Regions from separate parts of the Bacillus sp. AK128 genome, predicted to be linked through region 3. Evidence: riboswitches for the same ligand, from Rfam matches in the RefSeq annotation. Region 3 holds a riboswitch; each other region holds the start of a gene.
What was found. Region 3 has a riboswitch for S-adenosylmethionine ahead of M1D60_RS22500 (sugar ABC transporter substrate-binding protein). Riboswitches for the same ligand answer to the same signal wherever they lie in the genome.
Positions count from the first base shown of each region.

Region 1: another riboswitch for S-adenosylmethionine. It lies ahead of M1D60_RS13205 (acyl-CoA dehydrogenase family protein); the one in region 3 lies ahead of M1D60_RS22500 (sugar ABC transporter substrate-binding protein).
Region 2: another riboswitch for S-adenosylmethionine. It lies ahead of M1D60_RS03265 (methionine ABC transporter ATP-binding protein); the one in region 3 lies ahead of M1D60_RS22500 (sugar ABC transporter substrate-binding protein).

Region 1 is NZ_CP096379.1:2,658,235-2,663,400, reverse strand. It holds gene M1D60_RS13225 (hypothetical protein) at 1-114, shown strand, start outside; gene M1D60_RS13220 (manganese catalase family protein) at 211-1,056, shown strand; gene M1D60_RS13215 (AbrB family transcriptional regulator) at 1,150-2,211, shown strand; gene M1D60_RS13210 (hypothetical protein) at 2,290-2,775, shown strand; SAM riboswitch class I at 2,845-2,956, shown strand; gene M1D60_RS13205 (acyl-CoA dehydrogenase family protein) at 3,055-4,206, shown strand; gene wrbA (NAD(P)H:quinone oxidoreductase) at 4,250-4,861, opposite strand; gene M1D60_RS13195 (MetQ/NlpA family ABC transporter substrate-binding protein) at 5,104-5,166, opposite strand, start outside.
Region 2 is NZ_CP096379.1:729,329-734,494, forward strand. It holds gene acsA (acetate--CoA ligase) at 1-1,428, shown strand, start outside; SAM riboswitch class I at 1,559-1,674, shown strand; gene M1D60_RS03265 (methionine ABC transporter ATP-binding protein) at 1,839-2,864, shown strand; gene M1D60_RS03270 (methionine ABC transporter permease) at 2,857-3,525, shown strand; gene M1D60_RS03275 (MetQ/NlpA family ABC transporter substrate-binding protein) at 3,553-4,428, shown strand; gene M1D60_RS03280 (carboxymuconolactone decarboxylase family protein) at 4,542-4,907, shown strand.
Region 3 is NZ_CP096379.1:4,501,230-4,506,395, reverse strand. It holds gene M1D60_RS22510 (LLM class flavin-dependent oxidoreductase) at 58-1,365, shown strand; gene M1D60_RS22505 (hypothetical protein) at 1,584-2,981, opposite strand; SAM riboswitch class I at 3,309-3,416, shown strand; gene M1D60_RS22500 (sugar ABC transporter substrate-binding protein) at 3,539-4,654, shown strand; gene M1D60_RS22495 (sugar ABC transporter ATP-binding protein) at 4,731-5,166, shown strand, end outside.

The DNA.
Region 1 (5,166 bases), 1.8 Mb from region 3:
CATGAGTTGTTAGAGAGCTACGATGATCTTCCCACTCTAGAGCAAATACAAGAGGAAATTGGTGAATTTGATTGTATCCATACTGATGAAGTAACCGTAGAAGAAAATAAATAATGTAAATCTTTTATAAAGAATTTGCCTATACAAGCACCATTTCTCCTACATCCCTATACATTGTTAGGGATGTTAATAAAGGAGGAATAATTACCTATGTTTTATCACATTAAAGAACTTCAATATGATGCAAAACCATCATGTCCAGATCCGATATATGCAAAGAAGCTTCAAGAAATTCTCGGGGGACAGTATGGTGAAATTTCTGTTATGATGCAATACTTATTTCAAGGTTTCAACGGTCGTGCTGATGCAAAATATCGTGATCTATTATTAGATATTGGTGCAGAGGAAATGGCGCATGTTGAAATGCTTGCAACGATGATTGCACGTCTTTTAGATGGGGCTCCGTTAGAGGATCAACAAGCTGCTTATAATAATAATCCAGCAGTGGCTGCAATTATGGGCGGAATGAACCCACAACATGCTATTGTCTCTGGATTAGGTGCAATGCCAGTTGATAGTGTTGGGAATAGATGGACTGCTGCATATATTGGTGCAAGTGGAAATCTTTTAGCTGATTTTAGAGCAAACTTGACATCTGAATCTCAAGGGCGTCTTCAAGCTGTAAGATTATATGAGATAGCTGAGGATCCTGGTGTAAAGGATATGCTTTCTTTCCTAATTGCTCGTGATACTGCGCACCAAAATATATGGAAGGCAGCGATTGCTGAGCTTGAAGCACGTGAAGGTGATATTGTTGTCCCAACAACCTTCCCGCGTGAGCTTGAAAAGCAAGCTGTATCCTATGACTTTTACAATCTATCACGCGGAGAAGCAAGCAGTAAAGGTAGATTTGCCCAAGGACCAGCTCCTGATGGTCGTGGCGTGTTTAATTATGTATCACAACCAGTTCCTTTTGGACCAAAGGCTAGTTTAACCCCTGCGCCACTTTATGTTCATGATACTTTACCGCATCCACTTCCGCCAAACCTTATGTAAGTAAATGAAAGGCTGCAGCTCATTGTTGCAGTCTTTTTTTAGTGATAAAATAAAAGAATGATAGTCATCTATTTTCTAGAAAGCCGTGATCCAGTGAAAAAATTACTCCCATTTTTTGAAACACTTTTAATTGCATGTATTGGTGGTCTACTGTTTACTTTTCTACAGCTACCTTTAGCCTGGATGCTCGGTTCCCTGCTGGCTGTAGTTATTTGGAAGCTCTTGCTTAAGCGGGAGATAAAAAGTCTACCAGTAACTAGAAATGGTGCTTTAGTAGTCATTGGTTACATGCTTGGGATTGCATTTACATATGATACGCTTTTACAAATGTTAAAAATGTTACCTGCAATGCTGACAACAACCATCTTATTGATTGGTTTTTCTCTCTTAGTCTCTATATTTATTTCAAGATTTATTGGAATCAACTTTAAGACTGCTTTTATCGGAATGATGCCTGGAGGATTTTCACAAATGGTGTTATTAGGCGAAGAAATTGATGATGTGGATGTCACAAGTGTTACTCTTTTTCAGTTAATACGTCTTCTTTCAGTAATCTACCTAGTACCAGCCATTGTTCGAATTGATTGGTTTAGTGGACCACTTACCACTCTAAACACTGTGGAATCTTCAATAAAAACGAGTACTGTAATGGAAATAACACTCTTTATAGCTGTAACAGGACTATCATCGCTCCTTGCCGTGAAAGGGAGACTTCCTACACCTTACTTAGTAGGTCCTATTATTGGTTGTGCTGTTTTAGTCGTTTTTGGTTTAACTCCATTTCCAATTCCAGAGTTATTACTTATTGCTGCTCAAATCTTCCTAGGAATTCATATTGGAAAAATGGTTGATCCTAATAAGTTGAAAAACTGGAAACGGTTTGGTACAGGAGCTATTATATCCTGTTTAATCTTACTCCTTTCTACCGTGTTAATTGCAGGCTTATTACAGTGGGTGTATCCAATCTCACTTGGCACAGCCTTTTTAAGTACCGCTCCAGGTGGCATAGCCGAAATGGGACTAACTGCAAAAGCGATTGGAGCAGATTTATCAATTGTAACTGGTTTCCAGCTATTTCGTATCTTCTTTATTCTATTTTTAGTTCCGCCTTTAGTGGCATGGGTCTTTCGAAAACAACATACACTTGGAAAATAATTGACACCTTACCATTAAAGTCAACTGCCGTTTTTTCTGAAAACATGCTAGTATGATAACGGCAGGAGGGGACTAATCATGATTATTGACTTCATACAAGCTAAGTCAAAAAAAGAAAATACAAGGTCTATGTTAGAAGAACAGGCCATTCAACTACTGATAATAAAGACGGAGATTACATTCTGGATTCATATGCTTTCTTATTTAACCCATTCATTGGGTTATGCAATCCAACATGAAAAAAACAAGCGGGAACTAAAGCTCCTTCAAAAGGAATATCATGTTCTCCAAGATCTTACAGAAAAGATGCTTGTCTTTAATGGATTTAATGAGAATGAATCCACAGAAGAAGGCATTCAATTCTATTTAACATATGAAGAAATGATTATCCTAGAAGGACAATTAGAGTTGTTCAGGGATATTTGTGAACATAAACAAGATAGGGAGTATATGGAGATTACAGAAAAGTACCTGCAAACATTTTATCAAGTGCTTGAAGGTCAAGCAGAGATTGTTGATGGAATGACAAATCTTATGATCAAGCTTGCATTAGATAAACAATAAGCTTTTTGAATTGACAGATATTTTCATATACGATAAATTTAATATATAAAATTAAATAGCAAAATATTTTACTTATCAAGAGTGGGGGAGGAACTTGGTCCTAAGAACCCACGGCAACCATTTATTAATATTTAATAAAACGGTGCCAAATCCAACAGACTTTTGGTCTGGCAGATAAGAAAGAGTATAGTTTAATATGTACACAAACCTCTTTCTATATATCGAAAGGGGTTTTTTTATTTTATTACTATAAATAAAGAAGTGCTAGGGGGAGAATAGTTGGAAAACAGAGGAAATACCGATACAAATTTTGAGGATATACTCCAACAAGCAAGAAAACTTGCAGCTATTTTTGATAACAGAGCTGGTCAAATGGATGAGGGGGACTGCCTTCTTGCTAATCTTGAGGATTTAAAAAAAGAAAACTTTTTGGCGCTCACAGTACCTCAAAAATATGGAGGTACTGGTTTAAATCTATATCAATTCCTTCAAATTCAAGAAATATTAGCCCAAGGTGATGGAGCAACTGCCTTATCAATTGGTTGGCATTTAGGTTGCATTCTAGAAAATGCAGAAAGTCATTCTTGGAATGAATTAATGTTTGAAAAGCTTTGTCGACTAATCGTACAGTCTAAGGCATTATTCAATGTTGCGGCTACTGAAAGGGCGACAGGAAGTCCTTCTAGGGGAGGACTGCCTACTACTACTGCAACTAAAGACGGTAATCAGTGGGTTATTAACGGGGAGAAAGCTTTTACTTCAATGGCAATTGCACTTGATTATTCCATTGTAACTGCTCAAATCGAGCAAACCGGACAGCGTGGAATGTTTCTAATTGATCACCGGTTAGAAGGTGTCTCAATCGAAGAAACTTGGGATAGTATTTCCATGAAGGGTACAAAAAGTGATGATTTAATTTTAAGTAATGTTCGAATTGAGGAAGATTCACTTATAAGTCAGGAGGGTGGTACCAACCTGCCAAAAGGTTGGTATCTGCAGATTCCTACCGTATACTTAGGTATTGCAACAGCGGCAAGAGATTATGCTGTTTCATTTGCAAGAGAGTATCAACCCAATACATTACCTGGTCCTATTGCTGAAGTGCCTGAGGTCCAACGAAAGGTTGGCGAAATGGAGTTGGAGTTATTTAAGGCAAGAGAACTGATTTATTCGGTTGCGCTAAAATGGGTTAATGATCCCGAGGGTAGGGCGTCATTAGCTCATGAACTGGCTGCTGTTAAACATATTGCTACCAATAGCGCTAATTCTATAGTTGATTTAGCAATGAGGATTGTGGGAGCTAGAAGCTTGTCAGAAAAGAATCCATTACAACGATATTTTCGAGATGTTCGTGCAGGTTTACACAATCCACCTGCAGACGATGCAATTGTTTATATGCTGGGGAAAAGAAGGATATCAATTGAAAAATAGATCGTAAATAAAAAAATCAGGAGAGAGCTCTCCTGATTTTTGTTTATTGCATTCCAGTTTTAACTGCTGATGCCACTTGCACGGTACGTTTTGCTTGGTGTTTAACCGCATCTTCAACATTTTCAACCATCTTACCTTCTTGGTTAATGGTAACTGATGTTCCATAAGGGTTTCCACCAGCAGCAAAGAGTGATGGGTCTGTATAACCTGGTGCGGCAATAATAGCACCCCAGTGGTACATAGATGTGTAAATGGAAAGAATAGTTGCTTCTTGACCGCCATGTGGGTTAGCTGCAGATGTCATTGCACTTACCACCTTATTAGCAAGTTTGCCATTAAACCATAATCCACCTGTTGTATCAATGAATGATTTAAATTGTGATGCTACATTACCATATCTTGTTGGAACACTGAAAATGAAAGCATCTGCCCACTCTAAGTCATCTAATGTGACAGCTGGAACGTCTTTGGTTGCATCTACATGTCCTCTCCATGCTGGATTTGTATCAATTGCAGTGTCAGGGGCTGTTTCGGGTATTCTTAACAGCTTTACTTCCGCTCCAGTTTCTTTTGCGGCAGCTTCAGCCCATTGTGCTAATTGGTAATTGGTACCTGTTGAGCTATAATAGATTATTGCTAGTTTTACGTTTGTCATGATTCAACCTCTTTCTATAATTTATTACATAAATAACATTACCTTTCAAATTTAGTTTTAAACATACTCTAACTAGATTCATGTTAACTAATGAAAACTGGAGGATTTATAGTTCCTCTGTACTGAATAGAAAAAAGTGTATGGCTGCATACACTTTTTAGGTTTACTATATGGATGATTGTCGATCCCGGAGCGGAGAAGAGCAAATCATTATACACGAAAAACATTTAAAGATTTTCCTTTTATTTAGTCATCCAATCTGGCTTATTAAATCCTTTAAATTCCTCGTCTATTACTTTTTTGAA
Region 2 (5,166 bases), 940 kb from region 3:
CTCAAGGCGCAGGGAGTAAAAAAAGGAGACCGCGTTTTCACATTCTTACCGAAAAATCCAGAGGGCTATATTGCTGTCCTAGCTGTCATAAAGGTAGGAGCGATTGTAGGACCATTGTTTGAAGCGTTCATGGAAGATGCGGTTTATGACAGGATGTATGACTGTGAGGCATCTGTTCTTTTAACAAATGCTGAGTTACTTGAACGAGTTCCAGTTGAAAAGCTTCCGGAGTTACGTTCCATTTATATAACAGATGATTTGGACCATCCGATTGCAAAATCCATCCCAAGATTGCTGGCTAATTCCTCTTTTGAAGGAGAGGCAGTGGAATGGCTAGGTCTAAATGATGGCATGATTATTCACTACACGTCGGGCTCAACAGGAAAACCTAAAGGTGTTTTACATGCTCATCGGGTCATGATTCAGCAGTATCAAACGGGGAAATGGGTGTTAGATCTACAGGAAGATGATGTGTACTGGTGTACGGCCCATCCCGGCTGGGTAACAGGGAGCTCTTATGGGATCTTTGCTCCATGGTTAAATCGTACAACCATTGTGGTTCATGGTGGGCGTTTTAAAGCGGAAGAGTGGTTCCAAGCAATTGAGGATACTGGTGTCACAGTTTGGTACAGTGCTCCTACAGCATTTCGTTTATTAATGAATGATACCGATCGAATTAAGGATTATAATCTTTCTTCATTAAGACACGTTCTAAGCGTAGGAGAGCCTCTAAATCCAGAGGTCATTACATGGGGACAAGAAGCGTTTGGGGTAAGAATTCACGATACTTGGTGGATGACAGAGACAGGTGCTCAGCTGATTGTAAACTTACCAACTGCTGTGATTAAGCCTGGATCTATGGGAAGACCTCTACCAGGGATTACGGCAGGTATTATTGATTTAGAAGGTAATGAGGTGAAGCGAGGAGAGTTTGGACTTCTTGCCATTAAGAAGGGCTGGCCTTCCATGATGAAGGAGATTTGGAAGAATGAAGAAAAGTACCATTCATACTTTATAAACGATTGGTATGTTTCAGGTGACCTAGCTCGAATGGATGAGGATGGCTATGTATTTTTCCAAGGTAGAAATGATGATATGATCAATTCTTCTGGAGAAAGAATTGGACCATTTGAAGTGGAGAGCAAGTTAATTGAGCATCCTGCCGTTGTAGAAGCAGCCGTTATTGGAAAACCAGATCAACTCCGTGGTGAAATTGTAAAGGCATTTATCGTGTTAACAGATGGGTATGAAGAATCAGCTGAGCTATTGAAAGATATTCAGACATTTGTTCGATTTAAACTTGCTGCTCATGCGATGCCAAGAGAAATAGAAGTAATAGAGGAACTCCCTAAAACGCCAATTAGCGGGAAAATTCTCCGTCGAATACTGAAGTCGCAGGAAATTGAAAAACTAAATGTAAGTGTATGATTTATCTGTGAACAAAATGATTGACGCATAATTTTTATCATGCTAAAATCTCTTTCATAATCAAAAATTCTAAGAGAGTCTGACAGGCTTCGACAATAGATGGTTAGTGAATGAATAAAAATTTATACAACTCTTATCCAGAGTGGTGGAGGGACTAGGCCCTATGAAACCCGGCAACCGTCAACTTAACTGTTGAAATGGTGCCAATTCCTGCAAAGCTTAAGTATTTGCTTTGGGAGATGAGAGAAAGGAAACTTGATCTGTTCCTTTCTGCTTATCTGCAGGAAGGTTTTTTTATTGGCCATCAATACTTATAAATTAAATTCATCTGATCAAAGCTAACACTATATCTATTGAATGAATTCAGAGTAAATGGGTAGGACAACTCAGATATGAAAGAGGTGAGTAGCATGATTACGTTAAAGGATGTTAAAAAGGTTTTTTCATCGAAGAGTGGACCGGTCACTGCAGTAAATGGGATTAATCTTGACATTAATCAAGGGGAAATCTTTGGGGTGATTGGCTATAGTGGCGCAGGTAAAAGTACACTTATCCGAATGTTTAATCAGTTGGAAAAGCCAACAGAAGGATCTGTTATAGTCGCTGGGCGAGATATGGCAAAGATTCAAGGACGAGAATTAAGGAAAGCTCGCCAGGAAACGGGTATGATCTTTCAGCATTTTAATTTACTTTGGTCCCGAACGGTCCGAGATAATATAGCCTTTCCTCTTGAAATTTCGGGTGTTCGAAAAAGTGAGCAACGAAAACGTGTAGAGGAATTAATTGAGCTAGTAGGACTAAAAGGCAGAGAGGATGCCTATCCTTCAGAGCTAAGTGGTGGGCAAAAACAACGAGTAGGTATTGCTCGAGCTTTAGCTAATAATCCAAAGGTACTTTTGTGTGATGAAGCAACATCTGCCCTTGATCCACAAACAACCGATTCCATTCTTGATTTGCTTGTGGATATCAATGAGCGACTTGGTTTGACGATTATTCTGATTACTCATGAAATGCATGTGATCAGGAAAATTTGTCACCGTGTTGCTGTTATGGAAAATGGTCAGGTTGTTGAACAAGGTGATGTGCTCTCGGTGTTCAAAAATCCTCAAGAGGAAATAACAAGACGATTTGTTGGTCAGTTAACAGAACCTGAGGAAACGCATGAAACTGCTGAGCATCTACTCGAAAAATATCCAAATGGAAAAGTGATTCAATTAACGTTTGTTGGAGAAGAAACCGAACAACCTTTAATCACCAACGTCATTAGGAATTTTTCGATTACAGTTAATATCCTTCAAGGTAAAATTGCTCATCTTCAAACCGGTTCATACGGTACATTATTTGTTCATGTTGATGGCACGGATGAAGAGATTGAGAAGGTCATTCAATATATTCGAGATCAAGCCGTTGATGTGGAGGTGATTTCGAATGATTGAACAGCTATTTCCAAATGTTAACTGGGATCGAATGCTAGAAGCAACACTAGAAACCCTTTATATGACGGCTATATCTGTGCTCGCAACATTTATATTGGGAATTATACTTGGATTGTTATTATTCCTAACTGCTAAGGGAAATCTATGGGAGAATGCAGCTGTCAATTCAATCGTCGCAGCATTCGTAAATATTTTTAGATCAATACCCTTTATCATTCTAATTATATTATTAATTCCATTTGCGAAATTTATTGTGGGCACAATGCTTGGTTCCAATGCAGCATTACCTGCACTCATTATTGGGGCAGCCCCTTTCTATGGAAGAATGGTAGAAATTGCCCTTCGCGAAATTAATAAGGGTGTGATTGAAGCTTCAAGAGCAATGGGTGCAACAACATGGACGATTATTTGGAAGGTTTTATTACCAGAGTCTATGCCAGCTCTAGTTTCTGGAATTACCGTAACGGCCATTGCATTAGTAGGGTACACAGCCATGGCAGGTGTCGTAGGCGCAGGCGGACTTGGGAATTTAGCATTTTTAGAGGGCTTCCAACGTTCCCAAGGTGATGTCACGTTCATGTCCACGGTCATTATTTTAGTGATTGTATTCATTATTCAATTCATTGGAGATCGAGTAACTTCAATGCTTGATAAACGATAAAACATACAAAAAGGAGAAGATTATAACATGAAAAAGATTTTAGGGTTTATTCTATTTGCTTTAGTACTAACACTCGCTGCTTGTGGTACAGGTGGTCAAGAAGAAGAAACAACACAAGGTGCAGATGCAACTGAAGAAAACACAGAAGCTACTGAGAATACAGAAGTAAAGGAATTGGTAGTTGGGGCTTCAAACGTTCCTCACGCTGTTATTTTAGAACAAGCAAAGCCAATTCTTGCTGAACAAGGTATCGAGTTAGAAATCATTCCATTCCAGGACTATGTATTACCAAACAAGGCACTTGCTGATGAAGAGATTGATGCGAACTACTTCCAACACATTCCTTACTTAGAGCTTCAAATGTCTGAAAATGATAACTACGATTTTGTAAATGCTGGTGGAATCCACATTGAGCCAATTGGAGTTTACTCTAAAAAGCACAAAAGCTTAGAAGATTTACCTGAAGGTGCTACGATTATCATGAGTAATGCAGTAGCTGACCACGGACGTATTTTAACTATGCTTCAAGACAAAGGATTAATTACGTTAAAAGAAGGTATTGATACAACAGCTGCTACTGTAGATGATATTGTAGAAAACCCAAAGAACATTGAATTCCAAGCTGATGTTGAAGCTGGTCTTCTTCCACAAGTTTATAACAATGACGAAGGTGACGCGGTTCTAATTAACACAAACTATGCAATTGACGCTGGATTAAATCCACTTGAAGATTCTATCGCAATCGAAGGACCAGAATCTCCATATGTAAACATTATCGCTGTTCGTTCTGGTGACGAAGATCGTGAAGAAATTCAAGCTTTAGTAGAAGTACTTCGTTCTGAAGCTATTCAAAACTTCATTAATGAAGAATACAAAGGCGCAGTTGTTCCTGTAAGTGAATAATTTAGGTAAGACGACTTGGGTTAAACCTAAGTCGTCTTTTCATTTTTAAAATTGCATACTCCTTTTAAATTGAATCATACTAACGAGGATGACATTTGATAGGAGTGAAGAACATGGAATTCCAACCACGTAATTCTACAGAAGCTGCATTGCATGATTATAAGCTTGGCCTTGGTACTTTTACCCAGAAGATGCCCGACCTAGCGCATCACTATAATGCTTTTACAGAAGCTTGTTTTACAGAAGGAGCTCTCGATCAAAAACAAAAGCAATTAATCGCCCTAGGTATTAGCTTATATTCACAGGATGAGTATTGCATTATTTATCATACAAAGGGTTGCTTAGATCAAGGGGCAACAGAGCAGGAAATTCTAGAATCAATTGGAGTGGCAGCAGCATTTGGTGGTGGAGCGGCAATGAGCCAAGCCGTAACACTAGTTCAAGAATGTATGACTGAATTAAATGAGTTAAAGCAATAATTGAAGACTCCGATTGGGGTCTTTTTTGTCTGGTTTAAAGGGATTTAGCCGTTTTGGAATTAGATATTTGAACTAATAACATAATAATAAGGAAGAGTTAAGAACTTATAGTATTGTTGCTTCTTCAAATCTGCTTAAAAGTTTGTTTATCGACGAATTTAGTGGATTTATCAACGAAATAATTTTTTTATCAACGATTTCCACATTTTTATGAACGAAAAATCAAGTTTATCAACGAAATCATCGTATTTATCAACGA
Region 3 (5,166 bases):
TCCAAAAGAAGGAGTATCCATGACAATTATTAATGATCTATTTTGAGGTGTAAACAAATGACAAAAACTATAGAAAAACAACTACACTTAGGTGTTTTGCTGTATGGTTGTGGACACCATCAAGCTGCTTGGTTAATGCCTGACTCAAGCGTTGAACGTATTGGTGACATTTCTTACTACCAATCTTTAGCGCAGTTAGCGGAAAAAGGTTACTTTGATGCCGTATTCTTTGCTGATAATCAATCTTTCCAAGCTAAAAATTTTAGTGATATGCCTGCATTTTGGTTGGATCCAATAGTTAATTTAACTGCTATATCTCAAGTAACAAATCATGTGGGATTAGTTTCAACCATCTCAAGTACTTTTTCTAATCCTTTCACCGCTTCACGGCAGCTATTAAGTTTAGATCATATTACAAAAGGACGTGTTGGTTGGAATCTTGTTACGTCAATGACTGATTTAGAGGCGTTAAATCATAGTATGGAAGAACTGCCTCCTCATGACAAACGTTATGAGAAGGCAGATGAATTCGCTGCTTTAATGAGTAAGTTATTTCTTTCATGGGACAGTAAGGAGTTTCTACATGATCGAGAAGAAAGAAAATTGATAAATCCTTTAAACATTAAGTCTTTTAATCACGAAGGTACCTATTTTAAAGTATGTGGCCCATCCACTACGCCAAAAAGTCCGCAAGGTAAACCAGTCTCCATGCAAGCAGGGGCATCTAAACAAGGCATTGCATTAGCCGCAAAATATGCTGATGCAGTCTATTCAGTGTCGTGGAACTTAAAACAAGCAAAAAAATTTCGTCAAAAATTAGATGAACAAGTTAAACAAAGCGAAAACAGCAATAGACATATTAAAGTATTTCCAGGCTTAGTAACCTATGTAGGTCATACTCATGAGGAAGCTTTAGCCAAAAAAGCTGCATTAGATGAGCAATTACCTCTTGAAACAGCTCTAAAGCAGTTGAGTTACTTTATTCGACAAGACTGTTCTAACTGGGAAATTGATAAAGAAGTACCTCCATTACCCCCAGTAGAAGAATTTTCTGGTCCAGTTGGACGTTACGAAACGATACTAGAAATTATTAGTGATAAACAACCTACGGTAAGAGAACTATTAGGATATCTTAATGCAGGTGGTGGTCATCACACGCTGATAGGTACTCCGGATGAAATTGTCGATCAGATGGAAGTCTGGTTTGAAGCAGGGGTGGCTGACGGATTTAATCTTATGCCTCCTACATTACCAGGTAGTTTAGAAGACTTTGTTGAACTAATTGTTCCTGAAATGCAAAAAAGAGGTATTTTCAGAGAAAAATATGAAGGTCATACCTTCCGTGAACATTTAGGATTAACATAATAAGTTATGATAAGATGACGGTACTAGTTGAAGAGGTAAGATGGTGGTACTAGTATAAAAACTGGAGAATCCTCTCGTAGGAGTAATGATCATTGGACTTACTGATTAGGCACTAAGATAACTATTTTATCAATCCAAACGCTATCAATTTCTTTAAAAAAGATTCTAGGCTAACTAGAATCTTTTTTAATTTTAATAGAATAAATACAGATTAGAATTTATGAGCTTTTTTGAATTTGTTTATATAAATACTGATAAGACTTTGATTCATCGAACATACCTAACTCGTGATACAGTTTGGTGAGCCAGCTTATAGAATGAGGATTTGTTGGGTTTAACTCCACGTCCCAAAGGAAACACTCAATCGCCTGAGGAATTTGGTGGATTTCATAATACAATTCACCCATTACATGCTGCTGTTCAGGGTCCTCTTTAATACTATACATCTTCTTAATTTTGCTAATCATGTGCAATGGGATATGGAATAATGGTTGAAGCCACTGATAAACAAAGTTTATATCATGCTGCTTAAATAATCTAGGCAGTAAGGCTTGTAGCAAGAGATCTAATTGTTTAGTGTTAGCATCAACAAGGTTTTGAGAGGAGAATTGGTCAAAAGGTAAAATGTAGGTAGAGTCTAGATTTTCAACAATTGTGATAAGGAATTCCAATTGTGTTTCCGAAAATGGATTTTTATAATCCGTTAATAGTTGGAAGGCATCTTCATATTGATTGTGGTTTATAAGTTGAGATAGTAAAAAATGTTGAAGTTTTTCTTTGTTTTCGGTGCGTTTGGTTTGGTTGTAAATGGAAAAAAGATATGAAGAAAGGTCTATGTTTGGCCGTTCGAGTGAGTATTTTAGTAAATCCGACAGTTGTTCTTCAAAGTTTTCTGTATAGTGGGTTAGACGATGGTTGTATAGGGTGAGACTTTCTAGATGACGGGAATATTTACGTAGCTGTGCTTGGAGGAGGTTGAATGATTTTACTTCATCCAACTTTAGATAAAGCTGATTTTCTACATATAACGAATCAAATTGAAGTAATGTTACTAGTTCTGATTGGTAACGAAAGGTATACTTTTGATAATCGAGATGAGAGATGAGTGACTGAGCCCACTCATTTTTAGGGTATTTTTGTAAAATTAGTTGAAGTAATCGGAACGCCATGAGGAATTTTCCATCTCTACGGAATTGTAGACATATTTCCTTTAATGATGAAATAACGGTTTCCTTTTTTAAATAAGAGTCAAAAATAGTTAAAATATGCGCAGCTTCAATAGGGTCGTATTCCTTCTTAATGGACTTCCAGGTTTTATTTATTTTAGGTAATGAATAATGAGAGTGAGAGCTTACTAAAGATTGAATAATTGGATGTGGGCTAGAGAGGTAGATTCCTTTAGTTAAAACATTTGCAAGAGTGGATGTTCGTTTAAGCTTGATGGTCTTTTTTCCAGTAAGGAACTTATTTTTATAAAAGAAAAGATAATAACATTCGTCTTTTTGAACAGTGAAAGCTTCCACTACTTGATACCCTTGAAATTGATAAAGACCCTGAATGTTTAACATAATCCTTTGGTGATCATCATTTGTACATAAAATCATTTCTTGAGTCATAACGTAACCCCTTTCAAGTATCATTTCCTATAGTATATCATTAATAAGAATTAATATGAAATTAGTGTATGAGAGAAGAACATGATTGGAGCTTATAAACAAATAATTTTTCGGGAAATAATTTCTATTTAGGAAATATGAATCCCCATACCTATAAAAACGATAATAGGGTTCTATGATAAAATAAAAGGTGGTTTTTGTATTCAGCGGTACTATAGAAAAATTGTAAAATAAAACCACAGAATAATCTGTTGACTTTCATAGAGTTAGAGAGTAAAGTTTAACTTAGCTTTTCAAACCGATATATAAACTTAAAATTAAAATGTTCTCTTATCAAGAGTGGCAGAGGGACTGGCCCTATGACGCCCGGCAACCGTTCTATATGAATTGGTGCTAAATCCTGCAGAATACTTCACGTATTCTGACAGATAAGAGAGGTAAATTCTATTATACATGTAGAAGCCTCTCTTTATGGAGAGGCTTTTTATATTTTAAAAGATATGAGACACCCTATACTCATCATCAGATTATCGGAAAAATAATAGGAGGTTCATAGAATGAGAAAATCAGTAAAAGGTCTACTTGTGACCGCATTATCCGCAACACTTCTTTTAACTGGCTGTGGAACTGGAGGAAATTCTGGAGAGTCAGCTAATACAAATGAAAAGGTAAGTTTTGAGAACGTTCCTGATCGTTTTGCAGAGGGGCAAGGAGCAAAGATTAAAGTAATCCGTAAGATTGGTGGAGATGATCATACTGCACAGTTTTTAGCAGGAGCAAAAGAGGAAGGGGAGGCACTTGGGTTTGAAGTAGATGTGTTTACGGCAAATGGGGACACAGCAAAATTCCATGATGCAATCGCCCAAACCCTAGAAGAAGATTATGATGGTATTATTCTATCTCATGGTGATGATGAAGCGACTGTGGAACAAGCAGAGAAGCTTCGTGAAGCCGGAATCGAAGTAGTGACCTTTGACTCACACGGTGATATAGCTAATGTTGAAGGCGTCACATTAACTTCACAAGATGATGAAGCATTAGCAAAATTAGCGCTTGATCAGCTGGTTAAGGATTTTAACGGGGATGCAAACATTGTGTATCTATGGGTAGATGGTTTTCCTCCAATGGTTAGACGTAATAATGTGTATACAGCAACACTTGAGCAAAACGCTGGGTTGAAGGAGTTAGAGCGCTTTGGTGTAGCAGCTGCTGATACTTCAGTACAAACACAAAATGCTGTAGCTGCAATGCTTACTAAGTATCCAAAAGGTGAGATCGATGCAATCTTCGCAACATGGGATGCATTCGCAATTGGAGCTGCTCGTGCACTAAAGGAAGCGGGAAGAGAAGAAATCAAGATTTATGGAATAGACGTTTCAAATGCGGACCTTCAAGAAATACAAACGGAAGGTAATCCTTGGCAGTATACAGCAGCTGTTGATCCAAAATTAATTGGAGCTGTAAATGTAAGATTACTAGCTAAGAAGATTGCAGGAGAAGAAACTCCACAAACATATAACTTAGAAGCTTCGTTAATTTCACAAGAACAATTATTACAGTCATCTGAGCCAGTTAATATGGTGAACCTTGCAGAAGTAGTAGAAGGATGGGGACAATCCACGGCCTTTGAAGAGGATTGGATGAAGGTGTTAAAGGAACATTATAGTAAATAATTAATGGGCAAATAATAAAACACTCTCTAATTTTTTCTTAGAGAGTGTTTCCTTTGAACAGGAAGGGAGGAAAGAGATGGTACACACAACCTTACAAATGAGGGATATTTCAATTGAGTTTCCTGGCGTTAAAGCGCTGGATCAGGTTATTTTTACTGCAGATACAAGGAGTGTTCAGGCTTTAATTGGAGCTAATGGAGCGGGGAAATCTACATTAATGAAGGTTCTTTCCGGAGCATATACACACTACACTGGTGAGATATTACTAGATGGAGAGAATATTCAAATTAAATCACCAAAAGAATCACAGCAAGCTGGGATTCAAATTGTTTACCAGGAAGTAGATACGGCTCTGATTCCCAACCTGACAGTAGGTGAAAATATATTACTAAATGAAACGGTTCACTCCATGGGTAAGAAGGTTTTTGTTAATTGGAAAAGGCTCCATCAAAAGGCTACTCAAATTCTTGAAAGTATGAACGTTCATATTTCTTCCAAGCGACTAGTGAGTG